One region of the Streptomyces sp. B1866 genome, then DNA from elsewhere that is predicted to be linked to it. Evidence: riboswitches for the same ligand, from Rfam matches in the RefSeq annotation. Region 1 holds a riboswitch; each other region holds the start of a gene.

Region 1 (5,438 bases):
GGCGGGGGCCAGGCCGCGGCGCTCCGGGTAGCCCGCGCCGACCTTGGTGGCCAGTACCACCTCGGAGCGGTTGCCGCGGGAGGCGAACCAGTCGCCGATGATCGTCTCGGACTCGCCGCCCGCGTTGCCCGGCGCCCAGGCCGAGTAGATGTCGGCGGTGTCCACGAAGTCGCCGCCCGCCTCGGCGTAGGCGTCGAGCACGGCGAAGGACCCGGCCTCGTCGGCCGTCCAGCCGAAGACGTTGCCGCCGAGCGAGAGCGGGAAGACGGAGAGGCCGCCGATCCGCTTGCGACCGGTGCCGGGCCGCGGCGCCGCGCCCGTCTTGGTGTCGTTCGCGGTCGGGTTGTCAAGCGCATTATCGGTCATGCGTGGGTTCAACACCCGGGCGGGGAACGATATTCCGCGCGGTATCTCACCGATTATCCAGGTCCGGAAGGGCCGCGTACGAGACCGGCGGCCCTGGCGTCAAGGGGGGAGAGATCGCCAGGGCCGCCGGGGTATCAGGGGCCTCAGGGGGTGAGGCCGTGCTGGCGCAGCCAGGCCAGCGGGTCGACCGGCTCGCCGCCGCCCGGCCTGACCTCCAGGTGCAGGTGCGGGCCGGTCACGTTGCCGGTGGCGCCGACGCGGCCGAGCACGTCGCCCGTCGTCACCGTGCCCGCCGTCCTGACCATGGACGACAGGTGGCAGTACCACAGCTCGGTGCCGTCGGGCAGCGTCAGCACGACACGGTAGCCGTACGAACCGGCCCACCCGGCCTCCGTGATGGTGCCGCCGTGCACCGCCTTGACCGGCGTGCCGGTCGGCGCCGCGAAGTCCTGGCCCGTGTGGTTGGCCGACCACATGTCGCCCGCCTGGCCGAAACCGGCCGTGAGCGTGTACGAGGACACCGGCAGGGCGTACGAGCCGGCGAGCGTGACCGCGCGGTCGGCCTCGGCCTGCCGCCGCGCCGCCTCCTCGGCCTGCCGGGCCGCCTCCGCCGCCTTCCGGGCGGCCTCCTGCTCGGCGGCCTTCTGCCGGGCCTCGTCCTCCGCGCGCCGCTTGGCGGCCTCCTTCGCGGCCTGCTCGGCCGCGGCCTTGGCGGCGGCCTCCCGCTCCGCCTCCTCGGCGGCGAGCCGCTGCGCCTCGGCCTGGCGCAGGATGCGGGCGCGCAGCGCCTCGCCCGCGTCGGCGACGCCGGTCGCCGCCTGGGCGGCGGTCGCCGGGCCGTGGGCCGTCAGGTCGGGGTGGGCGGCGGTCGTCCGCTGTCCGGCCGCCGCGTCGGGGAAGCCGATCGTGCCGAGGGCCGGCAGGTCCTTGGTGGTGTCGGGCATCGCCCGCTGGACCTGGTCGGCGACGTGGCCGAGGTCGGGCACGGTGATCGGGGGCGCGGGCCGGTCCTTGGCGGACGCCATGCCGCCCGCGCCGACCGCCGCCATCACGCCGACGCCGAGCACGGCGCTGCTGCGCGCCATCGTGCCGCCGCGCTGCCGCGCCACGCGGTGCCTGCCGCGCACCGGGGCCAGCGACTCCTCGGTGGGGTTCCACTCCTGCCCGTCGGTGCCGGGCGGCAGCCCTTCGGGCCCGGCGTACGCGCCGTGATCGCCGTACGGGCCGTAGCCGCCGGGAGCGCCGTCGCCGGTCGGGGGGTTGGAGGCCGCGCCGAGCGCGTCATACGGCCCGTACGGCGCGGACGTGGGCGTCGCGGGAAGCGAAGGCGCGGCAGGGGACGCGGGGGCCGGGGCCGGGAACGGCGCCGGTGCGGCAGACGGACCCTCGTCGAGGGCAGACCTGTTGGACGCCACGGGGGCGCACTCCTTTCCTTCCCTCTCGCCTACCGGGTTAGCTGACGGGTTCGGAGGTGGAAGGTCTCCTACGGGCCACGCTGGCCCGATTCACCCCAGGGTGTGTGGTTCCCCGGTTCCCTTGGTGCTGCCGCGCCGCGGCGGCTTGTGGTGCCGCGGCTCGGCCGGGATTCGGCGACGGCGCACGGTGCCGCCTGGTGGCGACAGTGACGACCGCGCTGCGTTATCGAACGTTAATAGACAGCCCGTCGGGATTCCAAGCTCTTCCCCAGAATCCCCTCGACTTCACCAGAGAATTTACCGGCCACAGTGGCACCAAAGGGGACGAATCCACGACGGCCAAAATCCGCACCAAAACACGTCACGCTCGATCGTGCGCCAATCGTTATCCTGCGGGACCTTGACCGCATACGCTCCGTGTCCCACGCGAGCGGATACGGGCGGCGGGTGAGGGGCGGGCGCTCGTGGTCCGGGGCGGCCCGGCGGCCGGCGGCGCGGCCGTACGTGCCGTATGCGCCGTGCCGCCTGCGCTGTACGGGTGCGCCGCGTACGGACGCGCGGGTGGGCGGGCAGCCTACAGGCGGGCCCGCGCGCGGAATCCCGCCCAGACCGCGCGGCCGCCTCCCGGGCCGCCGGGCCGGACGCTCGGCGGCGGTCACACCCGGTCAGTCCGAGCGCCCGTTCGGCCGACTGTGCCCGGGGTGGGGTCCGGCCACGCTCAAGGGGTGTTCGAGGCTCGCTCAGGCCGCGGTCACAGGTCGACGCCCAGCGCGCGGGCGTGCCGGTCCGCCGCCAGCTCCGCCGCCGCCTCGTCCAGGTAGACCTCGCACACCAGCCGCCCGTCGCTGGTCAGGTTGTGCTCCAGCTCCCACAGCACGATCTCGTCCCCTCCGGCGAGGAGGAACGCGTGCTCGTAGAAGCGGCACCAGGTCGCGTCCGAGTGCTCCGAGCGGCGGCGCGGCTTCGTCGCCAGCACGATGTCGTGCGCGAAGGCCGTCGCGAGCAGCCGCTCGGTGTCCTCGCCCGGGCGGTCGGGGTTCTCGGCGCGGCGCAGCACCCGGCGGGCGTGGTCGGCCGAGTCGTCGGCCACGTACATGTACGCGCGCCTGAGGGCGCGCGGGGACGCCGAGGGCGCGAAGGTGGGCGGGAACTGCTCCGGCAGCAGCAGCGCGCCGATGTCCCACCGCTCCGCCTCCCCGGCCAGGCCTCCCGGCCGACCCGCCGGACGCGCCCGCTCCGCCCCGTCCTCCGGCCGTCCGCCGTCGATCCGCTCCTGCGCGCGGCACTCGGCGACGACCAGGGCCTCCTCGTCGGTGTACAGCTCGTACAGGGGGCGGGCCCCGGGCGCCGGGACGTGCTCCAGCTCCCACAGCGTGCGGCTGCTGCCGTCCGGCAGGAGGAAGACGTGCCGGTAGGTGCTGTAGCCCGCCGGGCCGGGCGGTTCGTTGTCCTGTCGGCAGGAGCGCAGGTCGGACTGGTACATCAGGGCGCGGTGCAGCCGTGTGCGCACCGCCTCGTCGATCTCGAACCCGTTCTGCGCGCGGGCCAGCAGCCCGTCCACGTACTCGGCCGGCGTGCCGCCCGCCCGTAAGCGCTCCATGCCTCTCTCCTCCCGGCCATCGACTCGCCGCGCTTTCCCTGACGACCTCCGCGCACTTACCGTAGCGGCGCGAACACGGTCGGCGTGGGGATTTCGGATAAGCGATCGCCGGTCTGTTCCGTCGTTATCTCACTCCTGCGCCGGAAGGCGCGGATGTATCACTCACCGGCCTGACCGGACGCCTCAGCCGTCGCCGCTCCCGTCCCCGGCCGGGCCGCCTCCGTCCGGCCTTTCGCCCTCTTCCGACGACCCGGCCCGTAGCGTCGCGGCCCGGCAGCGCAGGACGACGGCGCACGCCGCGGTGCTCGCCGCGAACCCGAGGGCCACCACCCAGGGCCGGTCGAGCCGGTGCCCGGTGAGGTGGTCGAGGGAGAGGCGGCCGGGACCGGCCAGGCCCAGCCCGGCCGCGACCGCGCCGAGGAACGCCGGGAACTCGAAGCCGCCCTCCATGTTGAAGAACCCGGCCGGGGCCTGCACGGCCACCGCCGCGGCCATCGCGCCCGCGGCGGCGGCCCCGGCGGCGGGCGTCGCGAGCCCGGCCGCGAGCAGCGCGCCGCCGCCCGCCTCGCCGAGCCCCGCCGCGAGCGCGCTCGTCCGGCCCGGCACGAAACCCATCTGCTCCATGGCCTGACCGGTGGCCGCCAGGCCGTGGCCGCCGAACCAGCCGAAGAGCTTCTGGGCGCCGTGGGCGAAGAGGACCCCTCCGGTGCTCGCGCGCAGGGCGAGCAGTCCGAGGTCCTGGCGGTGCTTCAGCGGCATGGGACGCCTCCTGGGGATCCTTGGGACGTGGCACCTGCGGGCTGGGCGCGGGGGCTCTGGGGGCGGGCTACGGGCTGTCGGGCCACCGGCCGGCGGCTCCGGGCCTTCGGGCTGTTCGGGCTGTTCGGGCTGTTCGGGCTGTTCGGGTCGTCGTCCGGTCGTCCGGTGTCCGGGCCTGCCGGGGCCTGCGGGCATCAGCCCGGTTGCGGGGGCATCGGGGCCTCGGGGCATCGGGGCGGCCCTCGGGGTCACAGGGGCTGTCGGGGTTACAGGGTCGTCGGAGGCCGCCGGGACCCCTCCCGGGCGGGTCCGGCTGCCGGGCGGGGACCGGGCGTACGGCCGCCCGACCGCCAGTATCCGGCCGCGGCGGCCCGCGCGGCTGGCCGGACTGCGCCGTCCCGGTGACCGCCCGCGGCGGCGCAGACGGCAGCCCCGGCAGTGTCCGACCGACGACCCGGCCGACGACCCGGCCGACGACCCGACGGACGACGCGACCAGCGGCCCGAGCGAACGGCCCGCGGGCGCTACCGGCCGACGAAGATGAACTCGCGCGCCGCCCGGCGCGCCGCGGCCGGGTGCGTGCCGAAAGAATACGTATGATCCACCGAAATCATGCGCACGTCCTCCTTCACCTCGGACAGCAGACCTTTCACCGTGTCCGCGTCGGGAACCGCGTTGGAGGAATAGGAGAGGACGATGACCGACTCGGAGAATGTGTCGAAGGTACGCGCGAGAGCGTCCACGACGGTCTTTTTTGAGGAGAAGGGAGTGGGCTTCTTCGCCAGCTTCTTGGTTTTCGTGTTCTCCATGATCTCCTGGCCCCGCCAGTAGACGGAAAGCCCTTCCAGGAAGTGGTAGCGCTTGACGTAGCAGTTGTCGTCGCGGGGCGGCGCGTACGGCGGGTCGAGGTACACCACGTCGTGTCCGCCGGACGGGATGTCGAAGACCTCGCCGGTCAGCGCGGCGCACGGCTGCCCGCTGTCGAAGACCGCGCGGCTGTATTCGGCGGCGCGCCGCCGGAAGTGGTCGCGCAGCGGCAGCCGCAGGTCGGGGCGGCCGTCGTCGTAGCGCAGGCCGGTGACGGTGAAGACGCCGCGCGGCTGCTTGCGCGCGGCCGACAGCACGAGGGCGGCGATGGCCAGGTCCCGCTTGGCGCCGCGCATGCGGTCGATGTGCGACCAGGCGGCGTCCAGGAAGGCGCGGTCCTCGCCGGTGAAGTACAGGCCGTCGAACGTGGACTGGATGAAGTCGCGGTCGTCGGCGGCCGGCCCGGTGATGGCCTCCACGTCTTCGGGGGT
Region 2 (5,438 bases), on a different contig from region 1:
CAAGGCGTCCGGCGGCGTGGAGGTCTCCGCCATCGAGGCCGCCGTGGACGAGGAGCTGGCCCGCTTCGCCGAGGAGGGCCCGACCGCCGAGGAGATGGAGCGCGCCCAGGCGCAGCTGGAGCGCGAGTGGCTGGACCGGCTCGCCACCGTCGGCGGGCGCGCGGACGAGCTGTGCCGCTTCGCGGTGCTCTTCGGCGACCCGCGGCTGGCGCTGACCGCCGTGCGGCGCGCCCTGGACGTGACCGCCGAGGAGGTGCGGGCCGTGGCCGCGGCGCGGCTGCGCCCGGACAACCGCGCCGTGCTCGTCTACGAGCCCGTCCCCGCGGCCGACACCGCGCCCGACACCCCGGACGGCCCTCCCGCAGACGCCTCCGCCGCCGCCGACGAAGAAGGGGAGCCGGCCCAGTGAGCCACGCCGACACCACCACGATGACCTTCCACCCGCGCCCGGAGGCCGGGCCCGCCAAGCCGTGGGCCTTCCCCGCGCCCGGGCGCGGCCGGCTGCCCAACGGCCTGACCGTGCTGCACTGCCACCGGCCCGGCCAGCGCGTCGTCGCGGTCGAGGTCAACCTGGACGCCCCGCTGGACGCCGAGGCGGCCGGGCTCGACGGCGTCGCCACGATCATGGCGCGCGCGCTGTCCGAGGGCACCGACAAGCACGACGCCGAGGAGTTCGCCGCCGAGCTGGAGCGCTGCGGCGCCACCTGGGACGCGCACGCCGACCACCCCGGCGTCCGGATCTCCCTGGAGGTCCCGGTCTCCCGGCTGGCCAAGGGGCTCGCCCTGCTCGCCGACGCGCTGCGCGCCCCCGCGTTCGCCGACAGCGAGGTGGAGCGGCTGGTCGGCAACCGCCTGGACGAGATCCCGCACGAGCTGGCCAACCCGGCCCGGCGCGCCTCGATGGCCCTGTCCAGGGCGCTGTTCCCCGCGCAGTCCCGGCTGTCGCGGCCCCGGCAGGGCACGCAGGAGACCGTCCAGGGCCTCGACGCCGGCGCCGTACGGGCGTTCTACGAGGCCCATGTGCGGCCCGCGACCGCCACCGCGGTGATCGTCGGCGACCTCGCCGGGACCGACCTCGACCAGATCCTGGCCGACACCCTCGGCGCCTGGCAGGGCGGTACGGCTCCGCCGCCGCCGCGCGCCCCGATCACGGCGGACGACACCGGCCGGGTGGTGGTCGTCGACCGGCCGGGCGCGGTGCAGACGCAGGTGCTCATCGGCCGGATCGGCGCCGACCGGCACGACCGGGTGTGGCCCGCCCAGGTGCTCGGCACCTACTGCCTGGGCGGCACCCTCACCTCCCGGCTCGACCGCGTGCTGCGCGAGGAGAAGGGGTACACCTACGGGGTGCGCGCCTTCGGCCGGGTGCTGCGCTCGGAGCCGGACGGCTCGGGCGCCGCCATGCTCGCCATCAGCGGCTCGGTGGCCACCGACGTGACCGGACCGGCGCTCGCGGACCTGTGGACGGTGCTGCGCACGCTGAAGGAGGGCGGGCTGACCGACGCCGAGCGGGACGTGGCCGTGCAGAACCTGGTGGGCGTCGCCCCGCTGCGGTTCGAGACCGCGGCGGCCGTCGCGGGCACGCTCGCCGACCAGGTCGAGCAGTACCTGCCGGACGACTTCCAGGCGCGGCTGTACGCGCGGCTGGCGGAGACCGGGACGGTCGAGGCCACCGCGGCGGTGGTGAACGCCTTCCCGACCGACCGGCTCGTGACCGTGCTCGTCGGCGACGCCTCGGCGATCGCGGAGCCGGTCCGGGCGCTGGGCATCGGCGAGGTGACCGTCGAGACCGGGTGACCCCGCCGGCGCCCGTGCCCCGGGGTCTGCCCGGGGCCGCCGACCGCCGCGCCGCCGGAGCCCCGCCGGGCGCGTACGGCTCCGGTCGGGCACGTCCCGGGGAGTCCGCGCGGCACCCACGAAGAAAACGGACGGACCGTGATCAAGCGGTCATGCGAAGGGCCTTGGTCCGGTGACGCCGGGTCGAGGCCCTTTCGTTCGTCCGTTTTGGGGCGGGAGGTCCGCGTCTGGTGTGTGGTGAACCCAACAAAAGACGGGATCTGATTGGCGTTCGGAAGATCTCCCGCTTAGCGTCGCTCCGGCTGTCCGTCAGACGTGAGCCGCACCCGCGGTCCCGGGCAGCCATCGCCGAGTCCCCGTACGGCGCGAGCCAGGGGAGCCGGGGACCCGAGTCCCCCGGGGTGAATCGGGCGCCTTCGCCAGGAGGGGCCCGTAGGAGACCTTCCGCTCCGAACCCGACAGCTAACCCGGTAGGCGACAGGGAAGGAAGGGAGTGCGCCAGAACATGGCGTCCACCGAAGTCACCGGGAAGCATCGCAGGTCCCATCCCGTGCCGCACGGCGGGGTGGGCGTCGCGGGGGTGGTCACGCTCGCCGCGTCCGGCGTCGTCGCCGCCGTGGCGGCACCGGCCCTCGCCTCTCCGGGCGACTCCGCGCGGCCGGCGGATGCCGGGCCGCGCCAGGCCGTCACGGTCCCCGACGGGCTCGCCGAGCAGATCGACGCGCAGGCCCGCGTCCAGCAGGTCCAGGCCCAGCGGGCCGCCGCCAAGGCCGCTCAGGAGCAGGCCCGCAGGGAGGCCGCGCGCCAGGCCCATGAGCGGCGCGAGGCCAAGGAGCGCGCGGCCCGGGAGGCCGAGCGCAGGCGGCTGAACGCCTTCGTCGCCCCGATCCAGGGCTCCTACGTCTCCACCCCGTACCACGCGGTCAGCGGACTGTGGTCCTCCGGCGCGCACACCGGCGTCGACTTCCACGCCGCCCCGGGCACCGTGGTGCGCGCCGTGGGCGCCGGCACGGTGGTCGAGGCGGGCTGGGACGGGGCGTACGGCCAGAGCGTCGTGATCCGGATGAACGACGGGACGTACACCCAGTACGGGCACCTGTCGTCCATCGCCGTGCACGTCGGCCAGCACGTCACGCCCGGCCTGCACATCGGCCTGTCGGGCCGCACCGGCCACACCACCGGGCCGCACCTGCACTTCGAGGCCCGCACCACCCCGGACTACGGCTCGGACATCGACCCCGTCGCCTACCTGCGCGCCCACGGCGTCAGCCTCTGACGGCCGTCGGCCGGCCCCCGGGCCCGCCGCCGAAGGCCCCGGCCCCACCGGCCGGGGCCTTCGCCGTACCCGCGTCCTTGGCCAAAAAATTTCCATAAAACTGCTGCGGCCATCGGAAATTCCGTCCGCTTAGAATAGAGTCGCTGACACGCGTCAATCGGCTGTGTTTCGCTGAGATTAAGGCGGAGGTTCGACGATGCGGGACCGGAAGTGAACAGCGATGCGACGCCGATGCAGGGCGGCCGGCGGATTTCGGCGCACGCGGTGTGCACGGCCATTCGCGACGACATCGTGTCCGGCGCGTTCGCGCCGGGCAGCCGGCTGACCGAGGAGCTGCTGGCCCGGCGCTACGGCGTCTCCCGGGTGCCGGTGCGCGAGGCCCTGCGCACCCTGGAGTCCGAGGGCTTCGTGACGACGCGCCGGCACGCGGGCGCGTGCGTGGCGCAGCCGTCCGAGCGGGAGGCCGCCGACCTGCTCGACATCCGCGCCCTGCTGGAGCCGCTGGGCGCGGCCCGGGCCGCCCAGCGCCGCACCGAGGCGCACCTGAAGGTGCTGCGCGGCCTGGTCAGGCTGGGCCAGGAGCGGGCCCACCGCGGCCAGCTCGGCGAACTGCGGTCGCTCGGCGACTGGTTCCACGAGACGCTGGCCCAGGCGTCCGGCAGCCCCAGCCTCGCCGCGCTGCTCGTCCAGCTGCGCCGCAAGATCGCCTGGGTGTACGAGGACCCGGCCCGCCTGGTGGCGCAGGCTCCGCAGGCCGGCGCCGTGCGCGCGGAGTCCGCCGCGGCGCGGGCGGTGGAGTCGTGGGAGGAGCACGGTGCGCTGGTGGACGCGGTGGCGCGCGGCGACGCCGACCGGGCGCGGGCGCTCGCGACCGCACACGCGGAGCGCTCGCTCGCGCACTACCGGCTGCGCCGGCCCGGCCATGTGAGGACCTTGAAACAGTCCGTAAACACGGCGAGCGCTCGGAATTAACATCGGCCCCGTATACAACTATTTAGAATTCTGCGCCCTTTCCTCTTTTGTGCCGCCTTCCGGGTAAAGGCGCCGGAAAGGCGGCCCGGGAGGCCGCGGCATCCTGAATTGGTTGCCGCGGCCCCGTCGGCATGGAATCCGCGCGCCGCACCGCGGGGGAGCCGGGCCCGGGAAAGCCGCCCGGCTCGGCGTCGGACGGTCACACGGTCTCCGGAAGCTCCTCCAGTCCCTCTGCGACCAGCTTGGCCAGCCGGTCGAGCGCGATCTCGGCGCCGTCGGCCTCGGACGCGATCACGACCTCCTCGCCGCCCCGGACGCCCAGACCCAGCACGGCGAGCATGGACGCCGCGTTGACCGGGCTGCCGCCGTTCTTGGAGATCGTCACGGGGACGCCGGACGCGGTGGCCGCCCGGACGAAGATCGACGCGGGGCGGGCGTGCAGCCCCTCGGCCCAGCCGATGGTGACACGGCGTTCAACCATGGTGTTTTTGCCCTTCAGGTGCGATTCAATCTTGTCTGGACCAGTTTCGCATGATGTCTGACTCCGTCCGGATGGTGTCCGAACAGGTCCGGTCGTGCCCGAAACCGTTCCGATACGGACTTTCCCGCGCCTCCCCGTCCCGACGCAAGGGGTCCGCCATCCGGACCGACGTGCGCGGGCTCGCAGGGCGGGCGCGCGGCCCGGCGGCGGCCCGCGGATCCGCCTCTCCGGCGCGCCGGTCCGCCTCACCGGCCCGTGGCGCCTGCCTGGGCGCACACCTCCCGCACCGCACCCCCGGCCCACCGCCGCACCCGCGACGCGGGGTACCCGGCAGCACACACCGGGTACGCCGGTTCAGGGGGGGCTACGGACCCGTAGGATGGGCGCATGGCGAAGACCGGTACGACCACCAAGGGGCTGCGCGCGGCGATCGAGCGCAGCGGCTACTACCCGGCACTCGTGGCCGAAGCGGTGGAGGCCGCGGTCGGCGGCGAGCCGGTCGTGTCGTACCTGGTCCACCAGGAGACCACCTTCGACTCCAACGAGGTCCGCCGCCACGTCACGGTCCTGGTCCTCACCGGCACCCGGTTCATCGTCAGCCACACCGACGAGCAGGCCGCCGACGGCACCTCGCCCTCGCCGTACGCCACCACCTCCACCGAGTCGGTGAAGCTGGAGCGCATCTCCTCCGTCGTGCTCAGCCGCGTGGTCGCCAACCCCGAGTCGTACACGCCGGGCACGCTGCCGCGCGAGGTCGTGCTCACCATCGGCTGGGGCGCGGTCAGCCGCCTCGACCTGGAGCCCGCCGCCTGCGGCGACCCCAACTGCGAGGCCGACCACGGCTACACCGGCTCCTCCACCGCCGACGACCTGAGCCTGCGCGTCAGCGAGGCCGGCGACGGGCCGGACAGC
Region 3 (5,438 bases), on a different contig from region 1:
GCCCAGGAACGCGTACACGCCCTGGAGCAGGCCGAGCAGCGGCCGGGGGTCCGGCCGCCACGGCGCGTGGTGGACCTTCTCCCGGCCGCCGCGGACCAGTGGCACCAGGTCCATGAGCGCGCCGAGCTTGACGTGCTGGGCCTCGTGGACGAGGGAGGCGGCGAGCGACACGGGATCGGTGGGGCGGCCCAGCAGCGCGCTGCCGTACGCCTCGGGAGAGGAGGCGCTGAACGGCTCGTGCGGGGCCGTGTAGGGCACCGGGACCAGGGAGCGCAGGCTCGCGCCGATCCCGCCCGGGTGCACGTGCTCCTGCTCGGCGAGCAGCTGCCAGGCGCGGGCGAACTCCTCCTGCCACGCCTCGGCCCCCCGCTCGGTGAGCCGCTGCGGCCCGCGCGGGCGCAGGAAGTCGCGGTAGGGGTCCAGGTCGTCCAGGTACGGCTCGCACGCGTACCCGCCGGCCTGCGCGCGCAGCCGCCGCAGGGCGAGCCAGCCCGCGGCGTCGCGGGCCGGGTCGGGCGGCAGCCGCACCGTGCGCGCCCCGGCCACCACGGTCGCCGCGCCGCCGCGCTCCCGGAAGACCTGGGCGGTCTCGGCGCCGTGGGCGCGCAGGTCGGCGAAGCCGAGCGCGGGCAGCATCACGCCCCCGTCGCGCACCGGGACCCGGGCGTGGAAGTCGATGCCCGCGAGGACGGCGGCCGACGCGGCGGTGGCGTGCACGTGGCCGACCTCGCGCCACAGCGGCAGGTCGCCGGTCTCCTGGCCGCGCAGCCGGCGCAGGCACCGGACGAGCCAGGTGCCGACCTGCGGGTGCACCAGCAGGGCCGTCGCGCTGGGTGCCGAGCGCCGCTCGGCGCGGGCGAGCAGCCGCCACGCCTCGTCGGCGGGCGGCAGCGGGCCGGCAGCGCGCGGGTCGGCAGCGGCCAGGTCGACCAGCCCGCGCAGCAGCAGCACGGCCCGGCTGCGCTGGCCCGCGCTCAGCTCGGCCACAGCCCGCGCGTCGCCGGATCCGCTCGCGAGGTCGGCGAAGCTCGCCGCGGACAGCCGGTGGAGGTGACCCGCGCCGGGCCGCCGCGGGGCGGGGACGGTCGGCGGGGGCGGCGCCTGCGTACGGCCCTGGGGCACGGAGGCCGCGGCGCGGCCGCCCGGCTCGGTCAACAATCCTCCTCCTCGACGGCGTTGATCGACAGCGGCGGAGACTGCGCGATGCCGAGGAGGCGGTCGACGGCCACGGCCAGCCCCGGGTGGCCGTCGAGCGCGTCGAGTGACACCGCGGACAGGTCCAGAAGCTCCGTCTCGACCTCGGTGGCGGCTCGCTCCATGACGATCGTCCCCCCTCCGGACGCCGCGTGTCGGCTCTGACGAGGCGCCCCGGTCCATGGTGGCTCATTCAAGAATGGTTGGGAAAGAGGGGGCACGGCCGGAAGGCTCCCTTCCGGACACGGCCGTCACGACCTGTCGGACCGTCAACTTCCCGCCCGCCACAGGGGGTTCACGCTCTCCCTGCGCAAGCCGCCCGCGCGTGGTGCGCGGGCGGCGGCCCGGCGCGGGCGACGGCGCGGGGCACGCGGCGCAGCGGCGGCCCGCCGCCAACCCGGCGGAACGCCGCCGGGGTTCGCCGGGAAGCGGGGTCAGGGGCGTGTTCCCGGTTCGACCGCGCTCACGTCGAACACGCCGCCGCACACCCGGAAAGAGCGCACCGGCGCCGTCAACGCCTGCCTGGAATCCGGCGGATAGGCGCGGATCGTCGAGGCGGCCGGCCGGCACGGTTTGCCGGACACGCCCTCGTTGACGGTGTGGACGCTCGCATGCACGCTGCCCCCGGATTTCAGGGTGAGCGTGCCGTGCGCGGCGCCGCTGCGGGTCGCGGGCGCGCCGATGGCCTTGCCCGAGGAGTCCAGCACGGAAACGCCGGGGAATCCGGTGAGCGTGCAGGAGGACTTTCCGGTGTTGGTGAACACCAGCGGCGCGTAAATGTTCCCGGCGCCGATGTCCACCCGGCCGAAGGACAGTTTCAGATCGCCGGCGGCGCAGATCCGCCGGGCGGAGGGCGCGGACGAGGCACCGGGGGCAGTGGAGGCACCGGGAGCGGACGACGGCGCGACGGAGCCGGGCGCGGACGCGCCCGGCGTGCTCCGGGAGGCCGCGGACGAGCCCTCCCCGGTGCCCTCCGGCCCGGTGTGCGAGGCGAGCCCGCTGGACAGGCCCGGGGTCTCCACAGCTCCGCGAGCGCCGTCCCCGGAGTCGGTGCCGCACGCCGCGGCCGCCGCGACGGCCGCGACGAGCAGGGCGGACGCGGCGAGTGACCGCCGCCTGGTCGTTGTCGTACGGGTGTGCTGCGCCATGGACAACCTCCCTGGATCGGCGTCGGCCGGTGTTCCGGCCCTCGTCGCCGAGTGCCCGGCTCGGTCCCGGACATGCCGTCCCGGACGTCCCCCCGCCCCGCCCTTCCGGCCCTTCCTTCCGGCCCTCCCCGGGAACCGGTGACCCCATGCCGGACCGGTCATTCAGGTCGATTGCGGATATTCCCGGCGCAATCCAGTGAGCTGGGTCACGCTCCACCGACTCCACAAAACGGGCATTTTGAATTCGGTGACACACATCACAGATAACGCGGCCGGTTTGCGGACTTTCCGTGAGCACCCGGAGACAGCTCCGCGCGACTCCCTTTCTCCCGGCCGCCGTTGACGCCCCCCGGAAGACAATCCGGGATTGCGCTCCGGAGAGGATTCACAGCACAGCGTGATGATGCGGGCAATTCACTCCCGTTATCTCCTTGATCGATATTCCACTGCCTTGTCGCGCTCAAACCCGTGTGTTTAATTTGCGACTCCCGCCGCATTCCGTGCGGGGCCTCCTGAGCCGGAACGCCGAGTCCTGCCGCCGGCTGGGAGGAAACACGACCCATCCACCACGGCAGGAGCGGGGGACCCAGGTAAGTGCCGCATCGCGCGCAAGGCGCGGTGCGGCTTGGGGTGAAGCCGCGTCGCGGTGCCCACGGGCACCGGGCACCGCGCGGCCGGGCAACTTTCCTGCCCGAACCCGACAGCTCACCTCGCAGGCGTAGGAGAGGAAGACCTTCTATGTCTGCACGCGGACGTCATCGCCGGCCCAAGACCCGTCGTTTCTCGCGCGCCACGCTGGCGCTGACCGCAGGCGGCGCCGGTGTCGCCCTGCCCCTGATCGGAGTCGGCCAGGCGCACGCGGCCTCGGTCTCGACCTGGGACAAGGTCGCGCAGTGCGAGAGCACCGGCAACTGGCACATCAACACCGGCAACGGCTTCTACGGCGGCCTGCAGTTCACCCAGAGCACCTGGTCGGAGTTCGGCGGCACGAAGTACGCGCCGCGCGCCGACCTGGCCACCAAGGACCAGCAGATCGCCATCGCCGAGAAGGTGCTCGCGGTCCAGGGCCCCGGCGCCTGGCCGGTGTGCTCGGTGAAGGCGGGCCTGACGGCGGGCGGCCCGGCCCCCGCCATCAACCCCGACGGCGCCACCACCAAGGCCGCCCCGGCCGAGGCCAAGAGCGCCCCCGCCACCAGCGCGCCCAAGGCCGCGCCCAAGGCGCCGAAGAAGACCGCGCCCGCGCCCGCGCCGAGGACCGGCGCTTCGCACACCGTGGTCAGCGGCGACACCCTGTCCAAGATCGCCGACGCGCACGGCGTCAAGGGCGGCTGGCACCGGCTGTACGACGCCAACCGCCAGGTCATCGGCGACGACCCGAACCTGATCTTCCCGGGTCAGAAGCTGCGCGTGGGCCACGGTGCACACGCCAAGCCCGCCGCCGCCGCGGCGCAGCAGAGCGCGTCCACCGGGGCCGCCTCGCCGAAGGCCGCCACCGTCAAGAGCGCGTCCGGCTTCGTGGCCCCGGTCGCGAACGCCGCGCTCGGCACCGCTTACCACGTGGCCGGCAGCAACTGGTCCAGCGGCTACCACACCGGCGTGGACTTCCCCGTCGCGACCGGCACCCAGGTGCGGGCCGTGGGCGACGCCACCGTGGTCGCGGCCGGCCCGGGCGGCGCGTACGGCAACCAGGTCGTGCTCAAGCACGCCGACGGCAAGTACAGCCAGTACGCGCACCTGTCCCAGGTGTCGGTCTCGGTCGGCCAGACCGTCTCGGCGGGCCAGCAGATCGGCCTGTCCGGCGCCACCGGCAACGTCACCGGCCCGCACCTGCACTTCGAGGTGCGCACCGGCCCGGGCTACGGCACCGACATCGACCCCCTGGCCTACCTGCGGGCCAAGGGCGTCGCCATCTGACGGCAACCCGTCGTCTTCCGCTCCGGCGATCCGGCCGGGGGCGCCGCGCGGCGCCCCCGGCCGGCCGCGTGTGCGCGCCCGGCCACCGCACAGGCCGCAGGCCGGGGTCACATCACCAGGTGGGCCCTGGCGTGGGTGACCTCCTCGATGTCGCCGCCCGCCTTCGAGATCAGCCGGTGCGCGAGATTGCTCAGCGCCCGCGCCGCCGCGATCTCCTCACCCACCCGCGGCTGCGCGGGGTCCGCCGGATTCCGGTTGGCCCGGCCCTGGGCGAGCATCTCGGTGCCGTCGTGCATCCGCAGCCGTACGACGGCCTCGGTCAGGGGGCCGAGCTCCCGGAACTCCATCTCGATGTCGCATCCCACGATCGTCTCCATCGCGACCACCTCCTGCGTCCTCCTACCAGAATGCGCCTATTCGGGTGATTCGGTCGACCGGGACAGCAGGTCCACGACCTCGGAGTCGCTGGTCTGGGAGAAGTCCCCGTACCAGGCGCCGACCGCCAGGAAGTCGGCGGGCGCGTCCAGGCACACCACCTCGTCCGCCGGGTCCGGGCCGGTGCGCAGCGCCGCAGCGGCCTCCGGGGCGGCCACCGGCACGGCCACCACCACCCGGGCGGCGCCCTGGGCGCGCGCGACCCGGCAGGCGGCCCGGGCCGTCGCGCCGGTGGCCATCCCGTCGTCCACCAGGACCGCGGTCCGGTCCGCGATGCCGGCCCGCGGCCGGTCGCCGCGCAGCCGCCGCACCTGCCGGTCCAGCTCCTCGCGCTCCTCCCGCTCCACCCGCGCCAGGTCCTCCGGGTCGGCGGCGCTGAGCCGGACGATCTCGTCGTGCACGACCCGCACGCCGCCCTCCCCCACCGCCCCGAACGCCAGCTCCCGGTGGTAGGGGACGCCGAGCTTGCGGACGACGATGACGTCCAGCGGCGCGCGCAGGGCCCGCGCCACCTCGAAGGCCACCGGCACCCCGCCGCGCGGCAGGCCCAGCACCACCGGCCGCTCCTCGCGCAGGTGCGCCAGGCGCCCGGCCAGGCGCCGCCCGGCGTCGGTACGGTCGGTGAAGAACATCGCGTGCCACCCCTCGGGGACGGGGAACGGCGCGGGACGCCGCGCCGCCGGCCCGCCGCGGCCGCCCGGCGGGTCACTGCCGAATCAAGCCCAGGCCCGGGCCGCGCGCAAACCG

The links. A riboswitch is a leader RNA that binds a small molecule or an ion and turns the genes downstream of it on or off. The one in region 1 is predicted to bind cyclic di-AMP.
Positions count from the first base shown of each region.
Region 2: another riboswitch for cyclic di-AMP. It lies ahead of RKE29_RS13670 (M23 family metallopeptidase); the one in region 1 lies ahead of RKE29_RS02655 (M23 family metallopeptidase).
Region 3: another riboswitch for cyclic di-AMP. It lies ahead of RKE29_RS22525 (transglycosylase family protein); the one in region 1 lies ahead of RKE29_RS02655 (M23 family metallopeptidase).

Region 1 is NZ_JAVSCF010000008.1:14,089-19,526, forward strand. Features, by position in the region: gene RKE29_RS02650 (aldo/keto reductase) at 1-366, opposite strand, end outside; gene RKE29_RS02655 (M23 family metallopeptidase) at 510-1,550, opposite strand; cyclic di-AMP (ydaO/yuaA leader) riboswitch at 1,793-1,934, opposite strand; gene RKE29_RS02660 (DUF6227 family protein) at 2,533-3,381, opposite strand; gene RKE29_RS02665 (DoxX family membrane protein) at 3,565-4,140, opposite strand; gene RKE29_RS02670 (DNA adenine methylase) at 4,665-5,438, opposite strand, start outside.
Region 2 is NZ_JAVSCF010000082.1:7,915-13,352, forward strand. Features, by position in the region: gene RKE29_RS13660 (pitrilysin family protein) at 1-409, shown strand, start outside; gene RKE29_RS13665 (pitrilysin family protein) at 430-1,797, shown strand; cyclic di-AMP (ydaO/yuaA leader) riboswitch at 2,134-2,289, shown strand; gene RKE29_RS13670 (M23 family metallopeptidase) at 2,303-3,073, shown strand; gene RKE29_RS13675 (GntR family transcriptional regulator) at 3,305-4,045, shown strand; gene RKE29_RS13680 (HPr family phosphocarrier protein) at 4,245-4,526, opposite strand; gene RKE29_RS13685 (DUF5998 family protein) at 4,914-5,438, shown strand, end outside.
Region 3 is NZ_JAVSCF010000204.1:411-5,848, forward strand. Features, by position in the region: partial or broken gene RKE29_RS22510 (HEXXH motif domain-containing protein) at 1-1,155, opposite strand, end outside; gene RKE29_RS22515 (hypothetical protein) at 1,152-1,319, opposite strand; gene RKE29_RS22520 (DUF4232 domain-containing protein) at 1,629-2,342, opposite strand; cyclic di-AMP (ydaO/yuaA leader) riboswitch at 2,888-3,074, shown strand; gene RKE29_RS22525 (transglycosylase family protein) at 3,081-4,256, shown strand; gene RKE29_RS22530 (DUF1876 domain-containing protein) at 4,364-4,633, opposite strand; partial or broken gene RKE29_RS22535 (phosphoribosyltransferase) at 4,688-5,323, opposite strand.